2 regions of the Streptomyces sp. NPDC090088 genome follow, and region 1 is predicted to be linked to the other one. Evidence: riboswitches for the same ligand, from Rfam matches in the RefSeq annotation. Region 1 holds a riboswitch; the other holds the start of a gene.

Region 1 (15,558 bases):
TGCCTCTCCGCATGCGCGCCAACGGCCGGATCGCGGGCCGGTGACCCACGGATCCGCCGTGGCCCGGCGCCGGTGGGGAGGGAACACGACGAACGGTCCGGGCGCCTTCAGACAGCCGTCGAGGTTGTCATGTCCTGCGTGCCGATGACGGACAGCAGGCTCAGCTGGGCCGCGCCCTCCGTGCCGGGTGGAGCGCTGAACCACAACAGGCGCTGGCGTCCGTCCTCGCTGAACAGGCTGTGGCAGTCGAGCTCGATGACCCCCAGGGCGGGATGCACGATGCGTTTGTGGTCGGCTCGCCGGAGGGCGACGTCGTGGGTGTCCCAGAGGGTGGCGAATTCCCGGCTGCGCCCGCGCAGCACGGCCACCATCCGGCTCACCTCCCTGTCACCGCCGCGCCGGGCGGCGACTGCCTGGAGGTCGGCGACGAAGACCCGGGAGTGGTGGTCGTGGTCCTCGGGCGGATAGAGCCTCCGGGCCTCGGGGTCGGTGAACCAGCGGTGCACGAGGCTCGCCTCGGGGCCGCGCAGCGCCGGAGGCCGGCCGACGAGTGCGACGGCCAACGGGTTCTGGACGAGGGTTTCGTGCAGGTCGGTGATGACTTGGGCAGGGGTGGTGGTGAGCTGGTCCAGCAGGCCGAGCAGACCGGGCTGGACATGCGCGGTGGGACCGTGCGCCGCCGGGGGTACCGGCCGGTCGGCGAGGTGGAAGAGATGGTCGCGTTCGTCGCCGTTCAGCCGCAGCGCCCGGGCCAGCGCGGCCAGGACCTGGGCCGAGGGCTGGGCACCGCGTCCGCGTTCCAGCTCGGTGTAGTAGTCGGCGGACAGCCCGGCCAGATGCGCGACCTCCTCGCGCCGCAGACCGGGCACCCGGCGCCGCGGACCGCTGGGCAGGCCGACGTCCGACGGGCGGATCCGGTCGCGCCGGGACCTGAGGAACGCGGCGAGTACGGAATGATTCACGTCTCCCATGGTCGCGGCACCGGCGGACGCAAGCCAGGGGACGGCAACCCCCGGGTGGGAACAGCCCTGGCTGAGGCGGACGGACCAGACCACTCTGGAGCCAAGAGCGGTGCAGCCACGGCCCGTTGCACGGTGCACGGTCTCCGTGCTCGCACCGGCACCGCAGGCACTTTCCCGTAGTCAGCTGTCGAAAGAGGACCACCATGCCGTTCGCGAACTTCAAGGTCCCCACCGGAACCCTCGACGAGAAGCAGAAGGAGACGATCGTCACCCGTACGACCGAGCTGTTCGTCGAGATCTACGGCGAACGCGCCCGGGCCAACACCATGGTCCTGGTCGAGGAGGTCGTCGACGGCGGTTGGGGCATCGGCGGCAACGTGCTGACCCTGGCCATGCTCCAGCAGCCCACCGAAGACTGACGACACCGGATGATCCACGGCGGTCGCCGCACCGCCGTATCGCGGCACCGCGACGAACCCGCTCGCGGTCGCCGGGGCAACGTCCGCCTCACCACATGAGCCACGGTCTTGGCAGGCCCCTCCTCGGTGGCACCCGCCCAAGACGCGGCACGCCTCGGTCCCCGTTCCGCAGGACGCTGTCGGGCGCGGGTCTCCCGGCCTTCCGGTATGGCTGAAGCGCGCCGCCATGGCCGGCGGAACGGGGCGGTACGCAGCCTCCTGTGTCGCACCCCTCCGCGCGGCCTCGCACCAGTGGCCGCTGGACCTGCGCGTGTGAGCGGGCGAGGCGGAACACCTGGCCGGCGGTGGCTCCGGGGGACGGCGCGGGCCGGCGGTTGCGGGTTCTCCGTACGAGAGGTCGCCCGGGTCAGGAAGCCGGCTGCTCGCCGCCCACCGGCCCCTGGGGGCGGACGCTCTCGTGCCGGTCGAGGATCGCCAGGAGCTGGGCGACCGTGGCCGGTGCGTCCGCGGGGTGGCGCAGGAGCGTGTCGGGGACGACCCGGTAGACGTTCGAGCGGCCTTCTCGGACATGGGTGAGGTAACCGCCCTCTTCGAGGTCGGCGATGATCTTCTGAACGGCGCGTTCGGTCAGCCGGCAGCGCGCGGCGATGTCCCGTACCCGGGTGGTGTGGTCCTCGGAGATCGCGGCCAGCACCCGCGAGTGGTTGGTGAGAAACGTCCAGCCTGCATGGGGTTCCGGCGCTCGGTCCATACCCCCAGGGTAAGCACACTGTTTCACGCATACAAAAGGACGTATCAAATTTCATGTTTTGGTTGACGTGAACGGGTTCCGGGGTGATTCTGGGAATGTTCGAAAAGACGGCATGCGCGGGAGCTTGAAATGTCCCTTCACGCGGCTCTCCCCCCAGATGAGGGGCCCTGCACCGAGTGCGGCACCGCGTTCGAGCGCGCCCAGGCGCCGACGCCGGTGACCCTGAACGTCGACGCGAACGGCGACCGGCTCGTGGTGACGGTCCGCGGTGAACTCGATCTCGACAGCGACCAGCAGTTGCAGCAGACGCTGAGCGACGCGCTCGACCACGCCCGCGGAGGCGTGGAACTGGACCTCGCCGGCGTCGACTTCTGCGACTGCTCCGCCCTCAACGTCCTGCTGCGCGTACACCACCGCGCACGCGCCGACGCGAAAACCCTCGTCCTGCGAGCCAGCAGCCCGGCAGTGGAACGCCTGATGGCCCTCACCGACACCCGCCCCCTGTTCACCGCGGCGCCCCGCAAGCCCGACCAGCAGCCGCCGCCCACCCACAGTGACGACGACCTCGCGACCGAGAACGCACAGCTGCACCGAGCGATGGAGACCCGCGCGACGATCGACCTGGCCCAGGGCATGCTCATGGGATCGTTCCGGCTGACCGCATCGCAGTCCTGGCAGGTCCTGGTCGCCGCCTCCCAGCACAGCAACACGAAACTCCACCGCATCGCCGACGCCCTCGTGCAGACCACCAACGGCCACGACCTGCCCGAACCCATCGCCGACCACCTGGCCAGCGCGGTCAAAACGCACATCGAGCAGCCCACTGACCGGACACCGGCCCGTGGACAAGGAGCTGGGGAGCGCTGACATGTGCTCTGCGGCGTAGCGGTGCGAGATCGTCATGGAGGACCTCGGCGGAGTCGACGAGGTCGGGCCGCCACCGTGGAGAGCCCTCCGACAGGGGGGCACCTTCCCCCTGCACCGAGTTCGATGTCTCCACGAGCTCCTGCTCAGGTGCCCCAACCTTGATTCCACAGACTGATGTGGTGCACGGCGCCTTGCGTGCCGCATGAGCTCCAGCGGAGTGTGAGTCCTTCGAGGATCTTGGCGACCCCTGTCGTTCCTTTCCGATCCTCGCGTCCGACCCGCGTCCCGAACGCGGCCCGGACGGTTCACGCCAGACCCGCATGCACGTCTCCTCACGTTCCGGCACCCGTCCGGCGACAAGGCCAGGACCGCCCTGGTCGGGCCGTCGGCCCCGAGGCTCCGAAACCGCCAGGTGGTACTGGCCAAGTGAGCGACCTCCACCTGATCGCCCGGCCTGCTGTCGTGTCCGTTTAGGGCACCCAGCGGCTTCGAGGCAGGCAGGCGTGCACCGGTCTCGAAGAGGAGGGGCGTGGAGCCTGGGACGCCTACCGCGGGCGAGAGGGAGCCCTCCTCGTGTGCTTGGTCGACGAGATCGCGTCCGAGGGACGAAGAGACCTCGCAGGTGTCGATCACGGCAGTCGCTCCTGGGAAGCGGCGCATGATCGCGTCATTCAGGGCCGCATCCTGGTGCTGAATGTCGATCATGCCGAGCGTGAGGAGCTCCAGCCGCTCCCGCGCCGTTGCCCCGCCCGCCACCCTTCTCGCCGAGCACTTTGAGTCGGCTGCCCGCGATCTCGGGAATGACCGAGTCGATCAGGGCCTCGCGGGAGCCGAAGCGGTTGCAGAGGGTGCCGACGCCCACGCCCACGGCGGCGCGCACCCTGGCCGCGTCGTCCCGCGCGTCGCGACACAACGGCTTCACCTGCGCCGTCAATGTCCGCTCCCCTTATCTTGCATACACCCTCAAGTTAGGTACCGCGGTCCGTCTTGAAGCTTGTTTCAGCTCACGGGAGAGCGGTCCGTCATGGAATCAACAGTGACGCCGGCCCCGTCCGCCTGACTGTTGGCACGGACCGCGGCTGCCACCACGACGTCGTCGGACTGTCCGCGGGCTTCGAGGCCCGCTATGACGCCGTCGATGTTCTCCTGCGGCTGGTTCTGGCTGAGTTTGAACTTCGCTTCGATGCGGCTGATGGCCAGTTCGACGCCGACGACGGCGCGCAACTGTCGCTCGATGAACTTCGGCGGGGCCTGGTCGACGGACCACGGCTCGTCGTAGCCGGCCTCGTGACGGTCGGTCAGACGGCGGACCTGCGCCTCTGTCCAGGCCGGGTCGTCGTGCACGACCAACTGTCCGTAGACGTGGGCGATCATGTAGTTCCAGGTCGGTACGACCCGGTGGTGTTCCTGTTTGGTGGCGTACCAGGTCGGAGTGATGTACGCCTCGGGCCCTCGGACGATCACCATGGCCTCGCCCAGCGCCGGCACCTTCCACTGGTTGTTGGCCCGGGCCATGTGGCCGATCAGCGCGCCGTGCTCTCCGGCGTCCGGGTCGTACTCGAAGGGCAGCAGGGTGGCCAGCAGGCCATGCTCGGTCACGGTGATCAGGTCGGAGGCTCCGTGCTGGGTGAGCAGGTCACGGACCGCGTCCTCGTCGGGAACGAAGCGCTCGGGGACGTACATGAGTGAGCAACCTTTCGCATGAACAGCGAAAAAAAGGGGGGTCTACAGCGGGTTGTCGCGCAGCCAGGTCAGGACCTGCCGGCCGTGCTGGTCCGGCGGGAAGATCGGATAGAAGACGTGCTCGATCACGTTGTCGCGGACCACGAGGGTCAGCCGCTTGAACAGCCGGTTCCCGCCGGCCTCGAAGGTCGGCAGCCCGATCGCGCGGGCCAGGTCGAGCGCGGGGTCGGACAGCATGCCGAAAGGCAGGCCGAGCCGTTCCACGACCTCGTTCTGGTAGTCGGTGTCCTGGCTGGACAGCCCGTACACGCGGCCTGCGCCGGCTTCGAGGAGGTCCTGGAAGTGGTCGCGGAAGCCGCAGGTCTCCGGGGTGCAGCCGCGGGCACCGGGGATGGAGTTCCATCCTTCGGGCAGGTCGGTGCCCGGACGCCCGGTGAGGGGATAGACGTAGATCACTGTGCGGCGGGGCCCCAGCGCGTCCAGTCCGACCGTCTTGCCGGCCGTGCTGGGCAGAGCGAGCCGCGGCATGCTCGTGCCCGGGAGGTGATCGGCGGCCCCGTCGTCCGTGGGGGCGCGCAGGTCCCTGGGCAGCGACAGGTAGTCCTCACCTCCGGCTTCGGCCTGATCGGGCGGTACGACGCGACTGCCGCGGCGGGCTGCGGCGTCGAGGTTGGCGATGAGCGTGGCGCGGCGGGCGGCCAGCGCCTCGATGCGGTCGGTGAGCTCGTCGATGGCCTGGCGGTAGCCGGCCAGGGAGGCCGGGCAGTCGTCCGCGTGCGGACTGCCCGCGGACAGGCACTCCAGGAAGGGCCGGGTGCGCTCGACCGGGAGACCCAGCTGGTGCAGGGCCCTGATCTCCCGTACGAGGCGCACGTCGTCCTCGGTGTAGTTCCGGTAGCCGTTCGCGAGACGCTCGGGTGTGATCAACCCCAGCGATTCGTAGTACCGGACGGCCTTCGTTGTCGCGTCGGCCTGATGCGCGAGTTCACTGATCTTCATGCCGCTCACCTCGCTCAACGCTAAACCTTGCCCCGAGGGGTAGAGTCAAGCGCCATTTCGCCGCGCCTCGAATCCCTGCTTGACGGCTCGGCCGATCCTGGTCATCGCTCACCCCTTCGGCCCTGTGACGCGTGTCAGGGGTCATCCGGGCCCTGGCCAAGGGCGACATTGGCGCCATGAACCGAGTACCCGACGAAGGTCTTGTCCTGGTCCCCGGAAACTCCCTGATCACGAGTTCACCGGAAGAAGGGCGTGCCCTGGCCCTGACGCTGGCCCGCCACACGATCCACAACATCCAGCCCGACCTCGATGTGCTCAAGGGCGGTCGGCCCAACTACTCCACCACCCCGGACAGCCTGATCGACGCGTCCCGGGTCGTGGCGGTCGAGTTCCAGACCATCGCGGCCGCCAACAACTATTGGCGGCCCTGAACAGCGGCTCGCGGCTCCGGTCTCGATCGCAGGCCGGAGCCGACCACGAGCCGCACGCCCACGGCGGCGGAGGCGGTTGCGAGCGTCGTCCAGGAGGAGCCTCCCGCGAGGCAGACGATGCCGGCGGCGACGAGGAAGTCCGTGAGCACCGCCAGGCCGGGCCGTACCTGGCGGAGCCGGAGGCCGGCGCACACTGCGCTGATCAGTCCGAACACGGTGATCAGAAGGGCGGCTTGGGTCATCTTCCCGGTCACCGGCCGGTTCCCTGGGGCGTGGCACCGGTTGGCGGGGAGAGGCGCTCGATCTCCCGGCGTTCCTCCTCGATCTCCCGGCCGAGGATGTAGTTCAGCGCGGTCCGGATCGTGGCGATCGCCGCCAGCTGACCGATCTGCGTGAACGTGGGCGCGATGGCTGTACGAAGGATGTCTCCGGCGAGCTGGAATTCAAGACCGAGGGCCAGGAACCGGCCGAGGGCCAGCCGGATCCTGTTGAAGCCGAAGGCGGCGCCCGCAGAGCCCTTCCAGTCCCGCAGCCGAACCGCGCCGTACCCGATGAACTGGACGAACGCCCAGGCGGCGCCCACGAAGATGATCAGGGCGCCGGCGAACTCGACCAGACGCACGGTCAGGTCGACGGCGCCACTCAGCGTTGATTCCGGCAGCAGGTCCGCGTGCATGGGGGCATTGTCGGCTCACACGGGCACAGCTTCGTGCCCGCCACCCCCATGGCCGGAGGAAATGTGCCGCGCGGGGCGTGGGCCGGGCCGGGCCGGGCCGGGAGGTCAGCGTCCGGGGACGGGGAGGTCGCCTTCGACGTACTGGGCGCGGCCGTCCGCGAAGGACCAGTCGTCGGGTCCGTTCTCGAAGTAGCTGATGAACAGGTCCTTGCCGTCGACGTCGGCTTCGCCGAGTCGGCCGGCGAGCGTCCGGTACAGATGCTGCTTCTCTTCGGTGGCCCGGCCGCGCTGGGTGAAGATGTGGATGATGACGGTGCCAGGTGTGCGCTGGAAGCCGAGGCCCGCGTCGAGCGCGATGATCTCGTCCGGGTCGTGCTGAGTGACGATCTGGAACCTGTCCCGCTCGGGGATCTTCAGGACGTCGATGAGGGACTGCTGGACGGCGTCGGCGATGGCCCTGATGTTCTCCGGACTACGGCCGCGGATCAGGTCGATGCGCACGAGGGGCATGGTCGGACTCCTTCAGAGGGACAGCGGGCTTCAGGACTTCAGGACTTCAGGACTTCGGAGCTTCAGCGGGAGCCAGGTGCCGTGGTCGGCGACGGCCCGGACGGAGGTGCGGCCCGCGTCGTCGAACGCGCGCTCGATGGCTGTTCGGAGGCTGGCCATGCGTTCGCGGAACGTGCCGGGAACCCGGGCGGCGCCGCCATGGAGGACGCAGGCGTCGATACCTGGCGTGCGGTGGGCGATGCTCAACCCTCCGAGGTCAAGGACGGCCTTGCAGGAGGAGGGCCGTCCTGGGGTGCCGGTCCGAGCCGCTCCGTCCTCGACGATAGGCACCCGGTGGCGGTGAGCGGAACTGCCTCTCCGGTGGCCGGCATGCCTCACCTGCCGGGTCGGCATGTTCGGCGACTCCTGCTACGGCGCCACCCAGTGGGCCGCGGTCTCCTTGAGGCACCCCGCACTGAAGGCCATCGCCCCCGGGGCACCGGCACGGACGGCATCCGCCCGGACCCATGGGCCGAGGCGTGGGGAGGGGTCACGCCGTTGTTCGGCGTGACCCACTGCCTCGCCTTCCGGAGCGACAGCTGGTGCCACGAGTTCCATTCCCCCGTCGTGGCCGACGCCACCGGCATCAGCTCACCGGGGTCCGCCCCCGCCGGACTCGGCAGGTACTCCGCCATGTCGTCCTCGCGGAAAAGCTCGAGATCACCCCTGACGGATTCCCCCAGATTGTGCAGGAGATGGCCGGCGGGGTGCTCCAGATACAGTTGATTGTTGATCTGGACCGAACCGTAGGCATCCACGATCTCACGGAAGTCCGCCGGGAATTCGATTCCGAACTCCCGCTCCAGTTCGCACCATGGCGCCGGATCTGTCCAGTTGAATCCGGGTTCACCCAGCAAGGCTCGGACCTCTGCGAGCGTTGCCATCACTTGCCCCCTTCCATCCGAAGGCTTCCGCCTTGCTCGCCATCCGAGCATTCGCCCTGGCATTCAATACCACCAAGTTGCGGACATCCTCGCCGGTCGCCTTTTCCCGATGACCTGCCAGGCGGCCGGCCTACGGTCGGGGTAGGCGGCCTCCGCTTCTCCGATGCGGAGGCGAACCCTTGCGTGCGCTCATCGCGACCTGCGTGGCGGGGTGAAGACGTAGAGGTCGAGGATGTCGGGGCAGGGGGCGATGCCGGGGCCGCCGGACCGTACCCAGGCAGCGATGTCCTCGGTGGCCTCGGGGTCGTTGACGAGGCCGAGCCAGACCGGGCGGGCCCCTGCCCCGCGGGCGGCGGCGGAGGGCTGGACGACGATGACGTTGGCGTGTTCGCACACGTCGAGGCAGTCCGAGACGCGGACGGGTACCTCCTCGGCCAGGCGCGCGAGCTGCCGGTCGTGATCCACGCCGGTGACTTTGGGGGTTCCGCAGCAGCAGTCCCGGCAGACGACGACGCGGCACGGTGCCGGTTCGGCGGAGCTGTGTTCCGTGCCGGCCGTTTCAGGGCGCTGTCGAGGCATCGCTCGCCGCACTCCTCTCCAGGGGAGATCCGTCCCGGGCGGCCGGGCGCAGGAAGCGGATCACGGGGTGGCCGGGGTCGTGGGTCACCTCGGCGCGGACTCCGTAGACCCGCTCGATGAGGGTGGGGGTGAGAACCTCGGCCGGGGTGCCCTCCGTGACCGCGCGGCCGTCGCGCAGGACGAGCAGGCGGTCGCAGTACATCGCGGCGAGGTTGAGATCGTGCAGGGCGATCACCGTGGTGACCGGCAGACCGGCGATCAGCTCCAGGAGGTCGAGCTGGTGCTGGATGTCGAGGTGGTTGGTGGGTTCGTCGAGGAGGAGTTCGCGGGGTTGCTGGGCGAGGGCGCGGGCGATCTGGGCGCGCTGGCGTTCGCCGCCGGAGAGGGTGTGCCAGGACTGGCCGGCCCGGTCGGTCAGCCCGGTGCACCGCAGGGCCTCGGTGACGGCTGCCGCGTCGGCCGTCGTCGGGGGTGTCCAGGCGCGGCGGTGCGGGATGCGGCCGAGGGCGACGACGTCCCGGACGGTCAGTTCGGTCTGGGTGTGGGTGTGCTGTTCGACGGTGGCGACCCGGCGGGCGGTGGCGCGGCGGCCGACTTCGGCGAGCGGGCGACCGTCCAGGGTGACGACTCCGGCGGTGGGGGCGAGGACCCCGGCCAGGAGCCTCAACAGGGTTGATTTTCCGGAGCCGTTGGGGCCGAGGATGCCGACCGTCTCGCCAGGGCGCGGAGTGAGGGTGACGTCGTCGACGACGACCTTGTCGCCCAGGCGCCGTACGACACCGTCCGCGTGGAGGCTGGTCATGCCCTGCTCCGTCCGCGGTGGAGCACGGCCACGAACGCCGGCACGCCGATCAGAGACGTCACCACGCCCACCGGGACCTCCTGGGGGTCGAGGACGGTACGGGCCAGGGTGTCCACCCACACCAGGAACACGGCACCGGTCAGGGCCGTCACCGGCAGGAGCCGGGCGTGCCCGGAGCCGGTGAGAGCGCGGGTGGCGTGCGGCAGGACCAGGCCGACGAAGCCGATTGCACCGGCGCAGCTGACCAGGGCGGCGGTGAGCAGCGCGGTCGCGCAGAGCAGGACCAAGCGGGTGCGGGCGACCCGGACCCCGAGTCCGGCGGCGGCCTCCTCGCCGAAGGCGAACGCGTCGAGCGTACGGGCGTACCCGAGGCAGACGACGAGCACCACCGCCAGGGCGACGGCGCAGAGCAGTACCTGTCCCCAGTCGGCCCCGGTGAGCGAGCCGAGCAGCCAGAACAGCACGCCCCGGGTGGTCTCCGCGTCCGCGGACGTCAGGACGACGAACGAGGTCAGCGCCGAGAAGAGCTGCATCGCCGCGACCCCGGACAGGACGACCCGGTCCGTGCTGCCGCCGAGGGAGTGGCTGAGCAGCAGCACCAGGCCGAAGGAGAGCAGCGCGCCGAGGAAGGCGCCGGCCGACAGGGACACCGCTCCTCCGCCCACGCCCAGCACGACCACGGCGACCGCTCCGGTGGACGCGCCGGAGGAGACGCCGAGTACGAAGGGGTCGGCGAGCGGGTTGCGCAGCAGCGACTGCAGGACCGCGCCGCACACGGCGAGTCCGGCCCCGCACACGGCGGCGAGCAGCGTGCGCGGCATCCGCAGGTTCCACACGATGCCGTCCCGCAGCGGCGCCAACGTGCCCTCACCGAGGCCGAGATGGGCCGCGACGGACATCCAGACGTCACCGGTGGAGATGTCGGCGGGGCCGATCGTCACCGCCACGGCGACCGACACGAGCAGCGCGAGCAGGCCCCCACCCGCCAACAACACGGCACGGACGCTCACTTGGCGAGCCCGAAGTCACGCAGACCGGCTGCGACCTTCTCGATCCCCTCGACCGTGCGGATGGACGGGTTCATGGCCTGCCCGCTCAGCAGGACGTACCGCTTCTTCTTCACGGCGGTCAGGTCACGGGTGGCGGGGTTGGTCTCCAGGAAGCGGATCTTCGCCTTCGCGGTCTCGGCGGTCTGCTGCTTGCGGGTCAGGTCGCCGATGACGATGACGTCGGGGTCGCGGTCGGCGACGGTCTCCCAGTTGATCTGGGGCCACTCGTCGTGGGTGTCGGCGAAGGCGTTCTTCGCGCCGACGGCACGGGTGATGGCGCCGGGCGCGCCGCAGCAGCCGGCGAGGTAGGGAGACTGGGAGTTGGCGAACCAGTACATGAGGGACACGTCCGAGGCGTGCAGTCCGGCGGTGGCCGTGCTCACCCGCTTCTTCAGCGAGGCGACGAGCGTCTCGCCCCGCTCCTCGACGCCGAACGCGCGGGCCAGGTCGCGTATTTCGCCGTACACGGCGTCGAGGGTGAGGGGTGTGGAGCGGGATCCGTCGCCGCCACTGTCGTTGTCCTTGCCCTCGGCGCAGTCGGACGGCGAGACGTACGTGGGCACGCCCAGCTTCTCGAACTGCTCGCGGGTCGCGACCCCGCCCTTGCCGAGGGTGGAGACGAACGAGGCGGTGACGAAGTCGGGTTCGGCGTCCAGGACCTTCTCGAAGGAGGGGTTGTTGTCGGCGAGGCGCGGCACGGACGCGTTGGCCTTCTCCTGGCCCTTCATCACCGGGTCGGTCCAGGTGGCCGTACCGGCCATGCGGTCGGCGAGACCGAGGGAGAGCAGGATCTCGGGGGTGCCCTGGTTGAGGGAGACGGCCCGCTTCGGGGCCGACTTCAGGGTGACCCTGTCGCCGCAGTTGTCGAGGGTGACGGGGTATCCGGTGGCAGTGGTCCGCTCCGTCTTCGCGTCGTCGCCGTCGGCGTCGCCGTCGGAAGAACCGCAGGCGGTCAGCAGCAGGGCGGAGGTGAGGAGAAGGGCCGGGGTGCGCAGAACGGCGGAGGTGCGGAGCACGGGCATGCCTTTGGGGTCGGGGCTCGTACGCGGAGCCTGGCCTACGGACGTCCCTCCACGCGGGGGCACGGAGGTGCCAGCAGGTCTTCGGACTCGGGTTCGTCCGGCCGGGGCGCCTTCCCGGTCTCCCAGTGGCAAGCGTGCCCCGCCCGTCCCCCTCACCGCTGCGCGTCAGCTCCGGATTCGCACCGGATTCCCTGACCACGGATGTGGCACGACTGGCCTGCTGAGGCTATCAACTCCGCCGGGCGGTCAGACCGTGCGCTCGGTCACGGGGTACGGCACGAACCTGCTGGTGTTCCGGCCGACGGCGTGGACGAGTCGGCGGGCATGACGGATCTCGGTCTCCCGACGCCATCGGTACCACCGGGCTGCTTTCGGTGACCGGGACTTCGGGGTATGCCTCAGGGGCCGGAAGCGACAGGCTCCGGCCCCTGAGGTGGTGGTGCGTCAGTGACGCGGGGTGCGCCGGCGCATTGCCCACGCGCGGGTGCGCGTCGCGGCGGCGACGCCGACGGCCGCGGCCCCGGCGAGGACGAGGGCGCTGTCGTCCGTTCCGATCACCACGGGTGACCTCACCAGCTGGACGCAGACCAGTGCGAGCGTGGTCACCGCCACGGTGACGGCGACGAACACGGCGTTCTCCAGCGGGATCATCCAGGGCGGCACGGAGGCCGGCCGGGTCGTACCGCTGCCGTCGTCCTCGGGCTTTCCCCGGTCGCTCACCTGATGATGTCGATGCATGTCACTTCCCTCCGCTTGCCCGCGACGAACAGGTGCGCGCACGCCTTTCCGTAGTGCGGCAGGGTGTGGTCCGTCTCCCGCTTGCGGATCAGGTCGCCGTACACACACGTGTTGCGCATGGGTCCCTTGTTGATCTAGTAGGTGCGCCCGTTGGTGTCGGCGTAGTGGAAGTCGACCCGCCAGTTGCAGAACTTGGTGTAGATCGAGGCGGGCGGGTAACAGTCGGCGCTGCCGTCCTGGTGCGTGATCTTCCTGCCGCTGCCCTTGAGGGCGGCCCCGCCGACCTGGCCGTTCGGGTCGTCGTAGGGGTACTTCGCGGTCCACACCCCGTCCTTGAGGGTTTCCTGTCTGGCGGACGCGGCGCGGGCGGGCGGCGGCGTAGGCGAGGCGAAGGACGTGCCGTCCGCGAGGGCGGTGGAACGGCCCAGGGCGTCGTAGGCGTAACCGGTGCCCGTGAGCCGGCCCGCGCTGTCGTAGGTACGGGTGCTGCGACACGGCTGCGGCCGCCGCTCTGAGCCGGTGCGACCGGCTCCCCACCCCTACTTTTCTCAAGTCACTCTCCGTGACGAGCCTTCCGAGAACCGGAAGGCAGGTAGGAGCGATCTATCAACAGATAGGTCACGTGATCTTCACGGGGGGGGCAGATCCGCGCCCGGAACGGCCTGGTCAGCGATACATCCGGTCCACTTGATGGCGATATGAAGCCAAGGCCTTGAGCCCCCTTAGCATTCACTCAGTGTGATCAGTTTCGAGCGAAGTCACCTACGCAGGAAGCCATGTGACGGGCCGCGAGAGAACCCCGTCTCACGAAGGGGACCCCGAGGCGCCGATCCCGCCCGGACCGCCGGGCCCGTTCCGGCTCCACGCAGACAAGAGGCCCGGGCAGGTCAAAGCCACCAGGTGGACAACTCCCCCGAGAGAACGCGGCACCCTTGTCCCGATCAGCGGCCCTCGCCTAGCCTGAGTTTGTGCCGCTAATAAACAAAGCCCGACTGCACAACGCCGTGCCGGGCAACCGATCCGATCTCACCCGCCTGCGCATCGCCCTCACCGCCTTCTTCGCCCTCGACGGCTTCATCTTCGCCGGATGGGTCGTCCGCATCCCCGCCATCAAGGACCAGACGCACGCCTCCACCGGCGCCCTGGGCCTCGCCCTCCTCGGCATCTCCGCCGGCGCGGTCACCACCATGATGTTCACCGGACGCCTGTGTGACCGCTACGGCAGCCACCCCATGACCGTCGCCCTCGGCATCCTGCTCTCCCTCAGCGTCGCCCTGCCCCCACTGACCCACACCGCACTCACCCTCGGCGCCGTGCTCTTCGTGTTCGGCATGGCATACGGCGGCCTGAACGTCGCCTTCAACAGCGCCGCCGTCGACCTGGTCGCCGCCCTGCGCCGCCCGATCATGCCGAGCTTCCACGCGGCCTTCAGCCTCGGTGGCATGATCGGCGCCGGGCTGGGAGGGCTGGTCGCCGGTTCCCTCTCCCCCACCCTGCACCTGCTCGCCCTCACCGTGATCGGCCTGCTGGTCACGGCCGTGGTCGGCCGCACCCTGCTCCGGTACGACGCCCCGGTCCCGCACACCGAGGAGCGCCCCGGCGCCACGCCGCGCCGACCGGACGCGCGGACCCGCCGGCTGGTTCTCGTCTTCGGCCTGATCGCCCTGTGCACGGCGTACGGCGAGGGGGCGATGGCCGACTGGGGCGCGCTCCATCTCCGCCAGGACCTGGGCGCGTCCGCGGGTCTCGCCGCGGCCGGTTACACGTGTTTCGCCCTGGCCATGACCGTGGGCCGGGCGAGCGGCACCAGGCTGCTGGAGCGGCTCGGGCGGTCCCGCACGGTGATCTTCGGCGGCAGTACGGCGGCGGCCGGCATGCTGCTCGGCTCCCTGGCTCCGTGGGTGTGGGCGACACTGCTCGGCTTCGCGATCACGGGGCTGGGCCTGGCCAACCTGTTTCCGGTGGCCGTGGAACGGGCGGGGGCGCTGGCCGGTCCTTCAGGGGTGGCGACCGCCTCCACCCTGGGCTACGGCGGCATGCTGCTGGGGCCGCCCGCCATCGGTTTCCTCGCGGACTGGACCTCACTGCCGACGGCGCTGACGAGCGTCGCGGTGCTGGCCGCGGTGGCCACCCTGATCGGCGTGGCCACCCGGATGGGCACAACCGCCGGGTGACAAGCAGACCCTGTGGACATCAGTCCAGCAGCCCCGGCTCCCGCACCGACTCCAGCAACGCGGCCAGCCGCGCCGTGTCGGCCCCGGTCCACCCCGGCGGCCGGGTGATCTCCGCCCACGCGCTCGTCGGCATGGTCCCGTACCGGTGCCCGAAGCCGTCCGGCACGCTGTCCGCCCCGGCGAGGTCGCAGGCCACCTGCCAGGACGTCAGCAGCGGATACCAGCGCATCGCGGGTGAGACGTCCCGGGCCCGGGGCCGGTCCAGCCAGTCCGGCCGGTGCAGGGCGAGGGCGGGCGACCACCAGACCACCGGGTCGGAACCGTTCTGGAGATACACCGCCCTCGGCTCGCCCCAGGGCGCGTCCGGGATGCCGTAGTCCGCCGGCACCTGGGCGAACCGCACGTGCGCGCCGTCCGCGACCACGGGCCGCCACTCGGGGCTGCCCGGCTGCCGCTGCGCGGTGACCGTCCGCCACAGCGGGTTGTCGTAGGTCGGCCCGACGAACAGCGCGCCGCCGGTCTCCGAGGTGAGCCGGGACAGCGAGCCGCCGAGGGCGGACTCCATCGAGAAGGAGCCGAGGCTCTCGCCGTAGACGAGGAGCCGGGGGCGTGAGCCGGCGGGCAGGGTCCGCCATTTCGCGTAGACGGCGTCGAAGAGGGCGCGGCCGGTGGCGGCGGCCTCGTCCTCGGTGAGCGCGGAGACCCAGCTGGGCAGATAGGAGTACTGCATGGCGACCTCGGCGGTGTCACCGCCCCACATGTACTCCAGGGGTTTGCTGCCCTGGTCGTTGATCCAGCCGGTGCCGGTGGTGCCCATGACGGCGAGGATCCCGCGGGAGAAGCCGCCGGTGCGTTCGAGTTCGCGTACGGCGAGGGCGGCGCGTTCGTCGAGGGTGTCGGCGGAGCGCAGGCCGACGTAGACCCGTACCGGATCCACCGCCGGCTTGCCGGTGAAGGCGGCGATGTCGGCGCG
Region 2 (15,558 bases), on a different contig from region 1:
CCGCGCACTCGGCGCCCACCGTGTCGGCGTACAGCAGGTCCCGGGGCTCCTGCGGGACCAGTCCGACCAGGCGTACGAGGTCACGCGGGCGCGTCCGATGCGGCACCGCGCCACCGACCCGGACCGTGCCGGAGCCCGGCGCCACCAGTCCGACCAGGGCGCTCAGCAGCGTGGACTTCCCGGCGCCGTTGCGGCCCATGAGGGCCACGGTCTCGCCGGGCGCGACCGTGAGATCGACGTGCCGCAGGGCATCCACCCGGTCCCGGCGGACGGCGAGCGAGCGGACCTCGGCGAGGGCGTCGGCGCGGGACGCCCGACCCTGCGGCGCCGATGCCGATACCGATGCCGATACCGAAGCCGCTGCCGGTGTCGGTGTCGGTGTGCGCTCGGCGAGGCGCTCGCGCAGCCCGCCCGCCTGCCGCCGGGCGTCCCGCACGGTCATCGGCAGCGGCGACCACCCCGCCAGCCGCCCCAGCTCCACCACCGGCGGACACACCGGCGAGACGGCCATCACCTCGGCGGGCGTCCCGCACACCGGCGCCGCCCCGGGCGCCGGGAGCAGCACGACCCGGTCGGCGTACTGCACCACCCGCTCCAGCCGGTGCTCGGCCATGAAGACCGTGGTCCCCAGGTCGTGCACCAGCCGCTGGAGGACGGCCAGCACCTCCTCGGCGGCGGCCGGGTCGAGCGCGGAGGTCGGTTCGTCGAGGACCAGGACCCGGGGGTGCGGAGTGAGCACCGACCCGATCGCGACCCGCTGCCGCTGCCCGCCCGACAGCGTGGCGATCGACCGGCCCCGCAGCTCGGCCAGCCCGAGCAGATCGAGGGTCTCCTCCACCCGCCGCCGCATCACGGCCGGGGCGATCCCCAACGACTCCATCCCGTAGGCGAGTTCCTCCTCCACCGTGTCGGTCACGAAGTGCGCGAGCGGATCCTGCCCCACCGTGCCGACCACATCGGCGAGTTCGCGCGGCCTGTGGGTACGGGTGTCGCGCCCCGCGACCGTCACCCGGCCCCGCAGAGTGCCCCCGGTGAAGTGCGGCACCAGCCCGCTCACGGCGCCCAGCACCGTCGACTTCCCGGTGCCCGACGGCCCCACCAGCAGCACGAGTTCGCCTTCCGGCACTTCGAGGTCGACGCCCCGGACGGCGGGCCCGGCCGCGCCCTCGTACGTCACCGAGACATCCTCGAAACGGATCACGACGGCTCCTTCGGCACGACGAACGCGGGCAGCAGACCCAGCAGCACGGCGGCCGCCGGCCACAGCGGAAGCGTGGGGGCGACCAGCGGTACGACCCCGGGACGCAGCCCGTCCGGATCGCGTACGGCGGCCACGGCGATCAGCGCGGCGACGGCCGCCCCCGCCCCCGACACCAGCCAGGCCCGCGCGTCCCACGGATCCGGCCGGTACCGCGTCCGCATCGAACGCCGGCCGCCGAGCCGCAGCCCCGCCAGCGCGGCGACCACCCCGGCGAGCAGCACGGGCACCCCGTAGCCGCCGCCGTCCGCCGCCAGCAGCCCGTACGTCCCCGCGCAGACGCCCAGCAGACCGCCGAGGGTGAGCGCGGCCGTCGTACGCCGCACCCCGGCGGGGACGTCCGCGCTGCGGCCGTATCCCCGCGCGTCCATCGCGGCGGCCAGGGCGACCGACCGCTCCAACGCGCCCTCCAGCACCGGGAGTCCGACCTGCAGCAGCCCGCGGACCCCCGAATCGGGACGGCCCCGCAGCCTGCGCGCCGCCCGCAGCCGTCGGCCGTCGGCGATCAGGTTCGGCGCGAACGTGAGCGCGACGACCACGGCCACGCCCAGCTCGTACAGGGCCCCGGGCAGCGACTTCAGCAGCCGCGCCGGACTGGCGAGCGCGTTCGCCGCCCCGACGCAGATCAGCAGCGTGGCGATCCGCAGCCCGTCGTACAACGAGAAGACCACCCCCTCGGCGGTGACCCGCCCGCCGAGCCGGATGCCCTGCGCCCAGTGCGGGAGCGGGACTTCGGGAAGGGTGACGAGCGTGTGCGAACCGGGGATCGGCGAGCCGAGGACGACGGTGAACACGAGACGCACGAGGAGAACGGCGAGGGCCAGCTTGGCGAAGCCCGCGTAGGAGCGGGCCCACGGGGCGGACCGGCTCCGGCAGACGGCCACGACGTAAGCGGTCACGCTGATGAGAAGGGCGAGGAGGAGGGGGTTGGCGGTACGGGACGCGGCGACCCCGAGCGAGAGCGACCAGAGCCACCAGGCACCGGGATGAACGGGGGAGCGGTACGGGTGCCGGGGGGTGGGGCGCCCCGTCAGGGGCGCGGGGAACTGCGCGACCAGCCCCCACCCGCCCGCAGCCGAGCGACTGCCGCGTTCACGCATTCTTCCGCCGCCGCGCCTGCCAGAACGCCCCCGCGGCAAGAACCACGACGACTCCCGCCCCGGCCAGCAACCCCACCGACGGCCCGCCACCGCCGCCCGATGTACCGTCCGCCGTCATCGCCTCCCCGCACCCCTTCCCGGGATACCCGGCGATCGCACACAACAACGCGTTCGCGTCGTACCGCAGCGGCTTCGCCACCGCCGCCAGCGCCTCCGCCGTCGTCGCGTCCGCAGCCACCACCGCGCACGCGGTCCGGCGAGCGGGCGGGCGCTCCCCGGACGGCGCGTCGGCCGTCGTACCGAAGTCGACGACCAGCGCCACCCGCTTCTTCCCCGCGACCGCGTCCGTGCTGCCGCAGATGCTCCCGAAGTCCGCCGTCCCGCGCGGCTGCGACGCGTCCGCGGAGTCCTCGCTCACCGCGAACCGGAAACCCTCGACGGAACCGTCGGCGGGCCGCGCCGTGGAGGGCCCCTGGGTGGCGTACGTCCAGCGCGAGCCGTCCCGCTCCCAGAAGGACCAGTAGCGGTACCCGACGGCCTGCGCCGGAACGGCGACCGCGCACAGCGCCACCGCGGCCACGAGCAGCAGCACCGCACGGCGGACGGCGGTCACAGCTGCTGCTGCTTCCGGCGGCCGCTGAGCAGGAAGCCGATGCCGATCCCGGCGACGAGACCGGTGCCGACGATCCACCAGACATTCGTGCCCGACGACTTCTTCCCGTCGTTCTTCTCCTCGGCGTGCCTGGTGGCGGCCGCCACCGGGGCGGGCCCGGTCGCGTTGAGGGCCGTCACCAGGTCCGTACCGCCGAAGTTCCGCGGGTCCTTGCCCATCGCGTGGGCGGCGAAGACCAGTTCGGCGTAGGCCGCGGGCCCGCTCTGCCTCGCCCACCGCACGGAGTTCGCCTCCAGCCAGGCGTACGGCTTCTTCGCGGTCCGCGTCCCGCCCTGCGCGGCCATGGCGACGACCGCGTCGGCGGTGTTGCCGTAGTCCGGCTGGGGCTTGGCGCCGGCGAGCACGGAGACCAGGTGGCCCTTCTCGTCGACGGCGTCGGCGAGGTACGCGGCGCCGTTGCGGGCGACCTCCTGCCGGGTGAGGGCCTGGTCGGAGTCGGCGCAGACGTGGCCGTCCGCCGGGGCCTTCCCGGCCGTCGGCGCGAAGCCCTTGCCGAGGGCGCCGAGCACCCCGGCGGCCGTCGCGTCCGCGTTGGCGGTCAGCTTGCCGTCCTTGCCCGGCTGGTAGGCGAGACCGCCGCCACCGTCCTGGCCGCACCGGATGGACCACGTGGCGAGGAGGCCGTACGGCGACTTGTCCGCGCTCGCGCCGGCCGCCGCGAGCGCGCCGACGACCACGCCGGTGGAGTTGGTGTCGCTGGGCGAGCCCGGGGCGTAGCCCCAGCCGCCGTCCTTGTTCTGCTGCGACTTCAGCCAGGTCACGGCCTTGCCGGCGGCGGCGTCGTGCCCGCCGACGGCCGTCAGCGCCTGTACGGCGGCGGCCGTGCTGTTGGTGTCGACGGTCACCTTGGCGTCGCAGGCCGCCGTCGGCTCGGCGCGGAACGCGGCGAACGCGCCGCTCGCGCACTGCTGCCCGGCCAGCCAGTCCACCGCCTTCGCGGCCGGGGTCACCCCGACCGTGCGCTGCGCGAGCAGGGCGAGCGACTGGCGCCAGACGCCGTCGAACGTGGGGTCCGCGCTGCCGTACAGGCCCGACGGGAGCACGGCCGAGGCGGACGGGGACGGGGTGCCGGCGGCCAGTGCGGCCGTGGCGGGCGTGGCGGCACCGATGACGGCGGTGGCGGCCAGCACCGCGGCGCTGCGGCGGAGGACGTTCATGGTCGGCGGGTGCCTCTCCCTGCGGGGGAGCCGGGCAGCACGGGACACCCCGGCGGCTCGGCTCCGCGAACCTCGACGGTGCCGTGCGCCGGCGGACACCGGCGCACCTGAGCCGATCAACGTCCCGGGCGGGGCAGTCCGGCTCACCGCCGACGGCGGATCACGGTTGCGGGTCAGCGCCGGAATTGCACCGGCTTCCCCCCGTACGGGTGATGACGACCCGGCTACTTTACCGGCCGTCTACAAGAAACTGAGAGGGGGCTGTGCGCAGGACCGATTCGTTATGGTCATGCCATGACGGGGAGACTGCTCGGCTCGGGCCGCTCGGCCGACGTGTACGAGATCGACGAGGCGTGGGTGCTGCGCCGGGACCGGGAGGGCTGGGGGGACGCGGCGGCCGAGGGCGCGGTGATGACGTACGTACGGGAGCACGGGTACCCGGCGCCCCGGGTGCGGCCCTCCGGGTCCCGGACCGAGCTGGTCATGGAGCGGCTGGCGGGGCCGACCATGCTGGCGGTGCTGCTGTCGGGGGAGATGGGCGCGGAGGAGGGCGGCGCGCTGCTCGCCTCGCTGCTGCGGCGGCTGCACGCCGTGCCCGGGCGGGACCCGGCCGACCCCGGCGCCCGCGTGCTCCACCTCGACCTGCATCCCGACAACGTGATGCTCACCCCCGACGGTCCCCGGGTCATCGACTGGACCAACGCGGAGGACGGCCCGCCCGGCCTCGACTGGGCCATGTCCGCGGTGATCCTCGCCCAGGTCGCCGTCGGCGAGATGCCCGACGTCCACCCCCTCCTCGCGGCCCTCCTCGCCGACCCCTCCGAACTCACCGGGGCCGGCCTGACGGAGGCACTCCGACGGCGCGCCCTCAACCCGACGATGAGCCACCGGGAGGTCGAACTCCTGGGCGAGGCGGAGAAGTTGATACGGCGACTGACCGGGCTGTAGACCGGCGACCGGCCGGCTCGGTTCCGGGGCTGCCGCCGGACCGAGCTGCGGGACTGTCGCCCGGTCGGGCTGCGGGACTGTCGCCCGGTCGGGCTGCGGGACTGTCGCCCGGTCGAACTATGGGACCGTCGGCCGGTTTGGCTTCGGCCTCGTCGGTCGGGAGGGCGTGCTCGGCCGTCCGCCGTGCGCCGGGTGCTAGGCCGCCGTGGCGAACGGGGCGATGTGGGCGGTGAGGTGGCGGGCCATGCGGCGGAGGGCGTCCTCGCAGGCGGAGGGGGTGTCGGCGGTCGCGACCCAGAGGGCCAGCCGGTCGTCGGCGGTGGCGTGCCGGCCCTCGGTGACGTGGCTGCCGGTGTCCTGGGTGAGGATCATGCGGTCGGCACCGGGTTCCTGGGCCGCGTCGGGGGAGAGGTCCAGGTGGTCGAGGCGGCCGGTGGCGGCCGGGTAGGCGAACTGGATCGCGGCCGCCCGCTGCCGGGTGGGCGTGGTGTCCGGGACCTCGCCGGTGGCGAGCGCCGCGGCGGCCTGGGCGAGGTCGACACCGGTGGCCCGCCGGACGAGGAGCGGGATCAGGTCGCCCGGGAGGTACGGGGTGACGCCGGTGACCCGGGGGCCGCGGTCGGTGAGGGTCAGCCCGATGTGCAGGACACCCCGGGTGAGACCGAGGGCGTGCACGGTGCGGTCGACGGCCAGCCGCAGGAAACGGTTGTGCAGCAGGCCGTCGTGGGCGTGCACGAGATGCCGCAGCGGCTGCCGGGCGGGGGCCGGGCCCAGGGTCGTACGGGTGATGGCCGCGATGCGGATCTCGCCGTCCAGGACGACCGTCTCGGCCGAGACCCGGGGCGCGCCCGGACCGGCGCCCGGATCGTCGACCGGGACCGTGCGGTCCGCCAGCAGCGCGCGCAGCGCGGCCGGGTCGGCGCAGGCGGCGGCCGTGGCGGGGGAGAGGCCGGGCAGCCCCAACTGCCCGGCGATCCTGGCGGCGGCGACCGCGTACTCGCCCGAGTGGGTCAGCACGCCGCGGACCCGGTGCCGGGCCGCGAACCGCACCACCGCCGATGCCGTCGCCCCGTCCTTGCCGGGGTCCGCCGCGAGCTGACCGGCCAGGCACGGACGTGCCCAGTCGGGCGGCGCGGGGTCCACCAGCACCACCGGGCGGGCCGCGGCGACGCGCGTCAGGACGAACTCGTCGTACGCACGCCGACGACCGGCCCCGAGGAGCAGGACAGGCTGCGACATCGGTTCGCCTCACCTTCTGGGGAGGAGGCGGGGCGGCTGGTCGCCCCGGGTGCCGCTCCCCCATCGGCGGCACCCGGGGCGGGTCGGTTCGACCGTGGCCTGGTGAGGTGATCCTTTCCTGTCGGACCGTCATATGTCAACGATTGCTGCCCTGTTCCGCAGTGGTCCTTGTCATGTCTGGTGGCCGGGACCGAGGATTCGATAGCCTCGCGTCTGCTCGGCCGGGCAACCCGCCGACGCCGAACGGTCGTTGACATGTGTTCAGGGGGATCTTGGTGAGTGACGCCCATGCCCCGCTGACCGGCGTTCTGGAGCGGCTCGGGGAGCTGACCGGACGGCCCGGGCGGCTGTCCGAGGTGCTGGACGTCGCCGAACTGTCGTACCGCACCGGGATCCCCGTCGGAGCCGTCGCCGAACTGCTCGCCGGCCGGGCCGCGCCCGAGGCGGGGCTCGCCGAACGGGTGCGGCAGCGGCTGGACTTCATCCGGGAGAACCGGCGCCGGCCCGACGGCAAGCGGTACTCGCTGGGGGAGCTGGCGGCGATCGCCGGCACCAGCAGGCAGTGGCTGAGCGAATGGCGCAAGAGCGGCCTGCCGAGCCTCGAACACACCGACCGGCTACGGCGGTTCTTCGGCCTGCCGCCCGGCTTCTTCACCGCCGACGAACCCGAGGCGCTCCACGAGGCGCTCCAGCCGGTGCTCCAGTGGTACGAGGCACAGGCCGACCCGCTGTCCCGGCTGCGCGAGAGCGGACTGGGCCGGCTGGCCGCCCGTGCCCCGCAGATGAACGCCCGGCAGCTCGCCACCCTCGCCGACCTGGCCGAGATGATCATCACCTCCGAGGGCGCCGCCAACTGAGCCCGGAGCAGGCCGACTCACGACTTCGAGGACACCCCATGCCCTTAGGAACGACGCCGACCACCCGGGAGGACGACGACGCATGAGCCCGAGACGATCGCCCAAGCGGTTCCTCGACCGGCTCGTCCGGGACACCGCCCGCACGCTGGAACCGCCGACCGGACCCGAGGCGTTCCTGCACGCGCTGTGCGACACCCTCGGCCCGGCACTGGACCGCCCGGTCCGGCTCAGGTTCGTCGCCTTCCCGCCGGGACTCGACGTCTCCGGGATCACCCTCGCCACGGACGACGAGTACATCGTCGTCGTCGAGGAACGGGCCGCCGACGCCCACAAGTTCGTGATCGCCGGGCACGAGATCGGCCACATCCACTACGGCACGCTGGACGTCCACTACCCGGACGGCACGCCCGCCGCCGCCCGCCGGCTGCTCGCCCGGTCGAACGAGGACGTCCCCTGGGACCGGGTCGTCGCGCTGGCCACCCGCTCGCCCGCCGCCCCCGCCGCGCAGGCCGAGTGGGAGGCCGAGGAGTGCGGGCTGCGGCTGGCCGCCAAGTTCCGCAAGGTGGTCGGGCCGTACGCGGCGACCGGCCGCACCACCCAGGACACCCTGACCGACCGGCTGTCGTCCTCGCTGGGCAACATCGGCGGCCCGTGATGGGCGGTGGCCGGCACTGGGACATGGCGGGTTCCTTCGCCGCCTACGCGATCCCGGCCGTGCTGATGGCCGTGGCCTTCGTGATCAAACTGCCGCTGCTCAGACGCGCCTGGCAGGACCCGATCCTGCGGGCCACCGCCCTGCTGCTCGGCATCGGCGCGATCGTCTTCGCCTCGCTCCCGCCGGGCAACCTGCACCGCATCAACGAGCTCACCGGTGTGCCCAACTTCGCCGGTGTCTGGGTCTATTCGCTGCTGACCGCCTACTCCGGCGCCTGCCTCTGGCTGATCATCACCTGGCGCGAACCGCCGTCCGCCGCCCGGCGCCGCAGGACCCGCCTGGTGTGGGCCGCGTACGCCGTGACCATCGTCGGCCTCTGGGTGACCTTCGCCCTCGGCGACCACCACGTGGAACGGCTCCGCGACCTCGACACGTACTACGCCGACACCCCCTGGATGCGCGAGCACACGCTGCTCTACCTCCTCGCGCACATGGTGTCGGCCGTGGTCGCCGCGAGCATCCTGTGGGCCTGGTTCCAGGAGATCGCCGAGACCTGGCTGCGCCGGGCCGTGGTCTGCCTCCAGGTCGCCTACGCGCTCGGGTTCGTCTTCGACGTCGCCAAGACGGCCGCCGTCGCCGCCCGTTGGACGGGCCACGACTGGGACTACCTCTCCACGTACGTCGCCCCGCCGTTCGCCATCGCCGAGGCGTTCCTGGTCTCGGTCGGTTTCCTCGCCGGCCAGATAGGCCCGCTCTGCGAGGAACACCGGCGGCTGCGCCGCACCCACCGGCGACTGGAGCCGCTGTGGCGGGCGATGCTGACCGTCGGCGCGGCCCCCGCCCCGGCCACCGGCCGGGTCTCGGGCGCCGAACTCCGGCTGGAACTGCGCCGGGCGGCCATCAACGACGGCCTGCTCAGGCTCGCCCCCCGGCTCAGCGGGGAGCGGCGCGAGCGGATCCGGCGCCGGGCGACGGCCGAGGGGTACGACGGGTCCGCCGCGCGCGGGATCGCGGCGGCGGTCGACATCCTGGTGGCGGTGGACGCGTCGCGGGCCGTGGCCGACGGCCCGGCCACGGCCCACCCCGCCCAAGGCCACCCCGCCCAAGGCCACGCCGACGCCGACGACACCCCCACCGATGTCCCCGACAGCGAACTGGAGTCCGTGGCGCACGCGCTGCGGGTCCACGCACCGGTCATAGAAACGTTCCGCCGGCAGGCGGCCGCCACAGAAGGTCTCAGCACCCATGCCTGACATGCCCGACCGAGCCACCGCAGCGGGCCGTCGCACCGCGATCGTCATCGGCGGCAGCACCGCCGGACTGCTCACCGCCTCGGTCCTCGCCACCCGCTTCGACGAGGTCACGGTCGTCGAGGCCGACCGGCTGCCCGAGGGCCCCGAACACCGCAGGGGCCTGCCGCAGGCCCGGCACGCGCACCTCCTGTGGTCCGGCGGCGTGGCGGCCCTGGAGGACCTGCTCCCGGGCGTCACCGACGAGTTGGTCCGCCGGGGCGCCGGACTCGTCGACGTGATGAAGGACCTGGTGAGCAAGGCGCCGACGGGGCAGTGGTTCCGGCGGTTCACCGACTCGCGGCACAGCATGATCGTATGCAGCCGGGACCTCTTGGACGCGGTGGTCCGGGCGGAGGTGCTGGCCAGGCCGGGGGTGACACTGCGGGACGGCACCCGGGTGGCGGGGCTGGTGGGCGACCGGGACCGGGTGTCCGGCATACGTGTCTCCGGCACCGGCACCGACTCCGATGGCGGCGGTGAGGACGGTGCCGGCGGACGGGACGGCGTCCTGCTCGCCGATCTCGTCATCGACGCCAGCGGCCGCGGCTCCCGGACCCCCGAGTGGCTGACGGAACTGGGCCTGCCGCCGGTCACGGAGCGCGTCGTGGACGCAGGGGTGGCCTATGCCAGCCGCGTCTACGAGGCTCCGCCCGCCACCGCCGCCCTGCCCCGCTACCCCGTGGTCAACGTCCAGGCCGACCCGCGCAACGCCCCGGGCCGCGGCGGGGTCCTCCTCCCCATCGAGGGCGGCCGCTGGCTGGTCACCGTCTGCGGCACCCGCGGCGGCCAGCCGACCGCCGAACCCGCCGGGTTCGAGCACTTCGCGCTCACCGGCCTCAAGGACCCGATCATCGGCCGGCTGATCGCGAACGCCCGGCCGCTGACCGACCCGGTCACCACCCGCAGCACGGCCAACCGCCGCCGCTACTACGAGAACGTCCCCGTCTGGCCGGAGGGGTTCGCGGTGGTCGGTGACGCGGTCGCCGGCTACAACCCGGTCTACGGCCACGGCCTCTCGGTCGCCGCGCAGAGCGCGATCGCGGTCCGCGAGGTGCTCGGCCGGCAGGACGCGGGTGCGCTGGGCACCGCCCGCCGCATCCAGCGCGCGGTGGCCCGGCCGGTGGGCAACGCGTGGAATCTGGCGGTGGGGCAGGACGCGTACTACCCGGGGGCGGCACCGGAGCCGCCGACGGCGGTGGAACGCCTGCTAACGGCGTACGTCGACAAGGCGGTGGCGGCGGGCTCGGGCAACCCGCGCGCGCTGCACGGGCTGCTCGACGTGATGAGCCTGACGACACCGCCGACGCGGCTGTTCGCACCCGACATGCTGTGGAACATCTTCTTCGCCGGGCGCAAGGGGCCGTTGGGGGAGGTGCCGCTCTCGGTCGCGGAGCGCGAGGCGGCGGGGCTGGAGAGGTAACGGGGGCGGCACCTCACCCGGCCGCCCGCGGAGTCGGCCCGCCGAAGGGGAGGACCAGGGACCGGGAGGCCAGCAGCCACCTCCCTTCCTCCCTGCGGAACGTGTCCTCGTACTGGCCGATCTGGACGGGCGGCGCGGCCGGGACCATGCCGCCCTCGTACCCGTCGACCCGGTACGTCTGGAAGTACGAGGTGGCGGTCGCCGTGTCCGGCCCGGTGACCGTGACCAGGATGTTGGACATGATCCGGCGGGAGAGGCGCCCCGCCGGGCGGGAGCCGAAGTACGCGGCGAGCGCCGCCCGCCCTTCGGCCCGCCGTCCGTCGCCCGGCGGCGGCCACTCCCACCGGCCGTCCTCCGTGAACAGCTCGGCGACGGAGGAGGGTTCGCCGAGATCAAGGCGGTGGACGAAGTCGATGACGAGACGCTCGCAGGCGCGCTCGGCGAGCAGCCGCTCCAAGGGGTCCAGCCGCTCCAAGGGGTCCAGTCGTTCCGAAGGGTCCAGTCGTTCCGAAGGGTCCAGTCGTTCCGAAGGGTCCAGTCGTTCCGAAGGGTCCAGTCGTTCCGAAGGGTCCATGAGAGGCGTTTCTACACCGCCATGTACGTGACCGGTTCGGTCCCCGCCACCGGTTCCACCTGCCCCAGCTTCACCAGGCGGCGCAGGTGCGCCTCCGCCTCCGAGACGGCGATGTTCCGCGATCCGTAGGGGATCCGGTCCCAGGGCCGGTTCCACTCCATCCGCACCGCCAACTCCCAGGGCGTGAGCGGCTGTCGGAGCAGGGACAGCAGGTCGGCGAGGCGTTCCTCGTGGTGGGAGAGGAGTTCCCGGACCCGGCCCGGCGCGTCGGCGAAGGTGTGCTGGTGGGCCGGGAGGACCTCGGCGGGGGCGAGGCGGCCGATGCGTTCCAGGGAGTCGAGGTAGTCGCCGAGGGGGTCGGTGACGGTCGCGTCGTCGGGGTCCTCGTAGAGGCCGATGTGCGGGGTGATCTCGGGGAGGAGATGGTCACCGGAGAACAGGCGTCCGTGACCGGGGAGTTCGGCCGGGTGGGCCTCCTCCAGGTGCAGGCAGACATGGCCGGGCGTGTGCCCGGGCGTCCAGATCGCGCGCAGCCGGCGGCCGGGGAGGTCGAGCAGCTCGCCGGGGACGATCTCGCGGTCGGGCAGGGCGGGCGCCAGCCCCGCCGGAGTGCTCCGGCGGCGGGGTCCGCCCCGCAGCGGTGCCACGTGCTCCTCGGGCGCCCCGGCGGCCGTGAGCTTCGCCGCCATGTACGTGAACCAGCGTTCGGGCCGGGTCTCCCGCGCCCGCCGTACGATCGCCGCGTCGGCCGCGTGCATCGCGATCCAGGCCCCGGAGGCCTCCCGCACCCGCCCCGACAGCCCGTGGTGGTCGGGGTGGTGGTGGGTGATGACGACGCCGTGCACCTCGCCGGCCCCGACCTCGCACGCGTCCAGCCCCGCCGCCAGCACGTCCCAGGACCCGGGGTCGTCCCACCCGGTGTCGACCAGCACGGGTCCGCGGTCGGTGTCGACGACGTACACGAGGGTGTGGCCGAGGGGGTTGTCCGGGATGGGCACCTCGACGGAGCGCACACCTCCGCCGTGGTCGTTCACGGTCACCTCCGGCGCCACCGCGGCCGTCCCGCCCTCCCGGGCCTGTCCGTCCCGCTCGTCCCGCTCGCCCTGCCCGTCCTGACTGTTCGCCATCCCGCCGCCCTCCGCCCCCGCGCCGTCCCACGGCCTTCGCTCACTATAACCAGACCTGATTGAACGTCAGATGCAGAGAGGCGAAGGTCACTTGGGAACGGCGCGGGGCGCGGTCAGGAGCAGAGGTTGACGTGCCGGACGGCCAGGACGTGCCCCGCCGCGTCGATGAGGCGGCTGCGGGCGAGGTGTTTGCCGGTCACCGCGTTGGTGATCGCCGTGGCGATGGCGGTGGTCTGGGAGCCGACGTTGCCGCCCAGGTCGAACAGGACCATGTCGGCGCCGGAGCGCAGGGCCTGCACCGCGGCGGCGGGGACGCTGAACCCGGCTCCGGAGATCGCCTTGGCGCTGAGCGAGTCGGTGACCACCAGCCCCTTGAAGCCCAGCTTGCCGCGCAGCTCGGAGTTGATGGCGGTGGGCGACAGGCTCGCCGGGTTGGTGCCCAGGCCCGGCACGATGTTGTTGGCGATCATGATGGCCGGGGCGCCGGCCTTGATGGCCGCGGTGAACGGCGGGATCGCCACCTTCTGCAGGGTGGACCAGGGCAGGGTACGGGCCGGGCCGAAGTCGGAGTTGTAGGTGGAGCCGCCGAGACCCGGGAAGTGCTTGACGACGGGTATCACGCCCCCGTCGCGCATCCCGTTCATGTACGCGACACCGGCCTTGGAGACCACCGCGGTGTTACCGCTGAAGGACCGCCATCCGTCCGGGTTGGTCTTGCTGGGGGCCTCGTTGCGGCCGTCGACGTCGACCACCGGCGCGAGGTTCATGTTGACCTGGTTGGCCGCCATCCTGGTGGCGACCTTGGCGACGTTCTGCTGGATCTGCGCCGGGGTCCAGTGCGCGCCCATGTAGGCGGCCCAGGGCAGGTCCCCGACCAGGTTCGCCATCCGCTGGATGCCGCCGCCCTCCTCGTCGGTCATCACCAGCAGGCCCAGATGGCCGGGTACATGGGACTTCAGGGTGGTCAGCCGGGAGCCGAGGTCGGCCGGCGCCTTGCTGCCGAACAGCACCACCCCGCCCGCACCGGCGCTCACCTCGCTGGTGGCGTCGGCCACCGAGGTCTCCGACACCGGGACGGAGATGGTCAGCATGGCCAGCCGGCGGTTCGACCACCCGGCCAGCTTGCTGCTGTTGGTGCACGCGGCGGGGGTCGCGCCGGTGGCCGTGGCGGACGTGGTGGCCGGGGTGGCGGCGGCCGTCGCGGCGGGATCCGCCCTGAGGGACGACGGCACGGCGGACGAAGGCGCCGGGGACAGACCGGGGTCGCTGGAGTGCGGGGCGGCTGCCCCGGGGGTGCCCGTGCCGCAGCCCGCCAGGAGCATGGCCGCCATGACGGCGGCGGTGCTGACTCTGTGTGCGGTCGCGGCCCGGCGGGGGACGCGCGGAGCTGCGGTCGCGCTGCTGCGGTCACGGTACGACGGGACGATCATCGCCCGGCCTCCTTCCGGAAGGCGCGACGGTACCCGTCGCGCCGAGGGCCGTATGAGCATGGGATGGGCCTTACGAAGCGTGGGATGCGCTCCGGGCCGAAATTGTTCGAAGGTCCACGGTCGGCATGTCACCAGGATCGCGCGTCCCGGAGCCGACGGGAAACCAGACCGCCGCCGCCCTGACCGGCCCGCCCTTGGTCACCCTCCCGAAACCGCTGGTCAGAGCCGTTTGCCCGCCACCGGCAGGGCGCGCGCGGGACAGTGCCGCAGGGCCCGCCGGCCAGGGTCCCGCCGACGCGGCCCCGCCGACGCTCCAGGACACCGTCCGCTGCCGCCCGGGGGTCCTCTGCCGGGCCGTGGTCCCGGCGGCCGGCACCGCCGGAACTCGCCCTGAACGAGGATTAACGGCTCCCGGGGTCGGCCCGAGGCATTCCTCACCGGTACTGAAATCGCAGGTCAGGACCTATTCGTCCGCACCCCTGGCTTCCTTGAACTAGAACTGGTATCAGTTCTGAGACATCGTCAGGAAGGGTGGCGGGGCGCCATGACCGAGTTCCTGGAGTACGGGCAGCTGTTCATCGGCGGGGAGTTGACCGACCCCCGGGGCAAGGACGTCATCGAGGTGATCTCGCCGCATACCGAGGAGGTCTTCGGGCGGGTGCCGCACGCCTCTCGGGAGGACGTGGACCGGGCGGTGGCGGTGGCGCGCCGGGCCTTCGACGAGGGGCCCTGGCCTCGGATGACGCTCGACGAGCGGATCGAGGTCGTCACCCGGATCAAGGACGCGATCGCCGTGCGGCACGAGGAGATCGCCCGGGTGATCTCCTCGGAGAACGGCTCCCCGTACTCCTGGAGCGTCCTCGCCCAGGCGCTCGGCGCGATGATGGTGTGGGACGCGGCGATCAGGGTGGCGCGGGACTTCACCTACGAGGAGACGCGCGACGGAGTGCTCGGGAAAATCCTGGTGCGGCGGGAGCCGGTCGGGGTCGTGGCGGCCGTGGTGCCCTGGAACGTGCCCCAGTTCGTGGCCGCGGCCAAGCTCGCCCCGGCCCTGCTCACCGGCTGCACGGTGGTGCTGAAGCCGTCGCCGGAGTCACCGCTGGACGCGTACATCCTCGGCGAGATCACGAAGGAGGCCGGGCTGCCCGACGGGGTGCTGTCCATCCTTCCGGCGGACCGCGAGGTGAGCGAGTACCTGGTCGCCCACCCCGGTGTCGACAAGATCTCCTTCACCGGGTCCGTCGCGGCCGGCAAACGCGTGATGGAGGTCGCCTCGAAGAACCTCACCCGGGTGACCCTGGAACTCGGCGGCAAGTCGGCGGCCGTGGTGCTGCCGGACGCCGACGTGGCCACCGCGGTCGCCGGGATCGTGCCGGCGGCCTGGATGAACAACGGCCAGGCGTGCGTGGCGCAGACCCGGATCCTCCTCCCGCGCTCCCGCTACGACGAGTTCGCCGACGCCTTCGCCGCCGCGGCGGGCGCCCTCAAGGTCGGCGACCCGCTCGACCCGGCGACCCAGGTGGGCCCCCTCGTCGCCCGCCGCCAGCAGCAGCGGAACCTGGACTACATCCGGATCGGGCAGGAGGAGGGCGCGAAGATCCTCACCGGCGGCGGCCGTCCCGCCGGTCTGGACCAGGGCTGGTACGTCGAGCCCACCCTCTTCGGCGGCGTCGACAACTCCATGCGGATCGCCCGGGAGGAGATCTTCGGCCCGGTGATCTGCCTCCTCCCCTACGGCGACGAGTCCGAGGCCCTGAAGATCGCGAACGACTCGGACTACGGGCTGAGCGGCAGCGTCTGGACGGCGGACGTGGCGCACGGCATCGAG

Evidence for each region. A riboswitch is a leader RNA that binds a small molecule or an ion and turns the genes downstream of it on or off. The one in region 1 is predicted to bind cobalamin.
Region 2: linked by a shared signal. The riboswitch ahead of ACIPSJ_RS04840 (prenyltransferase/squalene oxidase repeat-containing protein) and the one ahead of ACIPSJ_RS46145 (ABC transporter substrate-binding protein) in region 1 are both predicted to bind cobalamin.

Annotation. Positions count from the first base shown of each region.
Region 1 covers NZ_JBIVDZ010000012.1:320,605-336,162, forward strand. Annotated here, with positions in the region: gene ACIPSJ_RS46070 (helix-turn-helix transcriptional regulator) at 108-971, opposite strand; gene ACIPSJ_RS46075 (tautomerase family protein) at 1,166-1,381, shown strand; gene ACIPSJ_RS46080 (helix-turn-helix transcriptional regulator) at 1,788-2,132, opposite strand; gene ACIPSJ_RS46085 (anti-sigma factor antagonist) at 2,262-2,999, shown strand; gene ACIPSJ_RS46090 (FMN-binding negative transcriptional regulator) at 3,999-4,682, opposite strand; gene ACIPSJ_RS46095 (MerR family transcriptional regulator) at 4,725-5,681, opposite strand; gene ACIPSJ_RS46100 (hexameric tyrosine-coordinated heme protein) at 5,858-6,112, shown strand; gene ACIPSJ_RS46105 (hypothetical protein) at 6,097-6,366, opposite strand; gene ACIPSJ_RS46110 (DUF1622 domain-containing protein) at 6,363-6,788, opposite strand; gene ACIPSJ_RS46115 (tautomerase family protein) at 6,894-7,298, opposite strand; gene ACIPSJ_RS46120 (hypothetical protein) at 7,329-7,544, opposite strand; gene ACIPSJ_RS46125 (hypothetical protein) at 7,690-7,848, shown strand; gene ACIPSJ_RS46130 ((2Fe-2S) ferredoxin domain-containing protein) at 8,411-8,800, opposite strand; gene ACIPSJ_RS46135 (ABC transporter ATP-binding protein) at 8,781-9,602, opposite strand; gene ACIPSJ_RS46140 (FecCD family ABC transporter permease) at 9,599-10,612, opposite strand; gene ACIPSJ_RS46145 (ABC transporter substrate-binding protein) at 10,609-11,673, opposite strand; cobalamin riboswitch at 11,728-11,905, opposite strand; gene ACIPSJ_RS46150 (hypothetical protein) at 12,118-12,411, opposite strand; gene ACIPSJ_RS46155 (hypothetical protein) at 12,390-12,530, opposite strand; gene ACIPSJ_RS46160 (hypothetical protein) at 12,546-12,737, opposite strand; gene ACIPSJ_RS46165 (MFS transporter) at 13,416-14,585, shown strand; gene ACIPSJ_RS46170 (alpha/beta-hydrolase family protein) at 14,605-15,558, opposite strand, start outside.
Region 2 covers NZ_JBIVDZ010000001.1:1,084,427-1,099,984, forward strand. Annotated here, with positions in the region: gene ACIPSJ_RS04825 (ABC transporter ATP-binding protein) at 1-1,201, opposite strand, end outside; gene ACIPSJ_RS04830 (CbiQ family ECF transporter T component) at 1,198-2,358, opposite strand; gene ACIPSJ_RS04835 (SCO2322 family protein) at 2,351-2,971, opposite strand; gene ACIPSJ_RS04840 (prenyltransferase/squalene oxidase repeat-containing protein) at 2,968-4,188, opposite strand; cobalamin riboswitch at 4,298-4,427, opposite strand; gene ACIPSJ_RS04845 (phosphotransferase family protein) at 4,483-5,136, shown strand; gene ACIPSJ_RS04850 (hypothetical protein) at 5,332-6,375, opposite strand; gene ACIPSJ_RS04855 (XRE family transcriptional regulator) at 6,651-7,232, shown strand; gene ACIPSJ_RS04860 (hypothetical protein) at 7,315-7,887, shown strand; gene ACIPSJ_RS04865 (MAB_1171c family putative transporter) at 7,911-9,140, shown strand; gene ACIPSJ_RS04870 (FAD-dependent oxidoreductase) at 9,133-10,599, shown strand; gene ACIPSJ_RS04875 (nuclear transport factor 2 family protein) at 10,613-11,065, opposite strand; gene ACIPSJ_RS04880 (MBL fold metallo-hydrolase) at 11,185-12,300, opposite strand; gene ACIPSJ_RS04885 (glycoside hydrolase family 3 N-terminal domain-containing protein) at 12,414-13,730, opposite strand; gene ACIPSJ_RS04890 (aldehyde dehydrogenase) at 14,275-15,558, shown strand, end outside.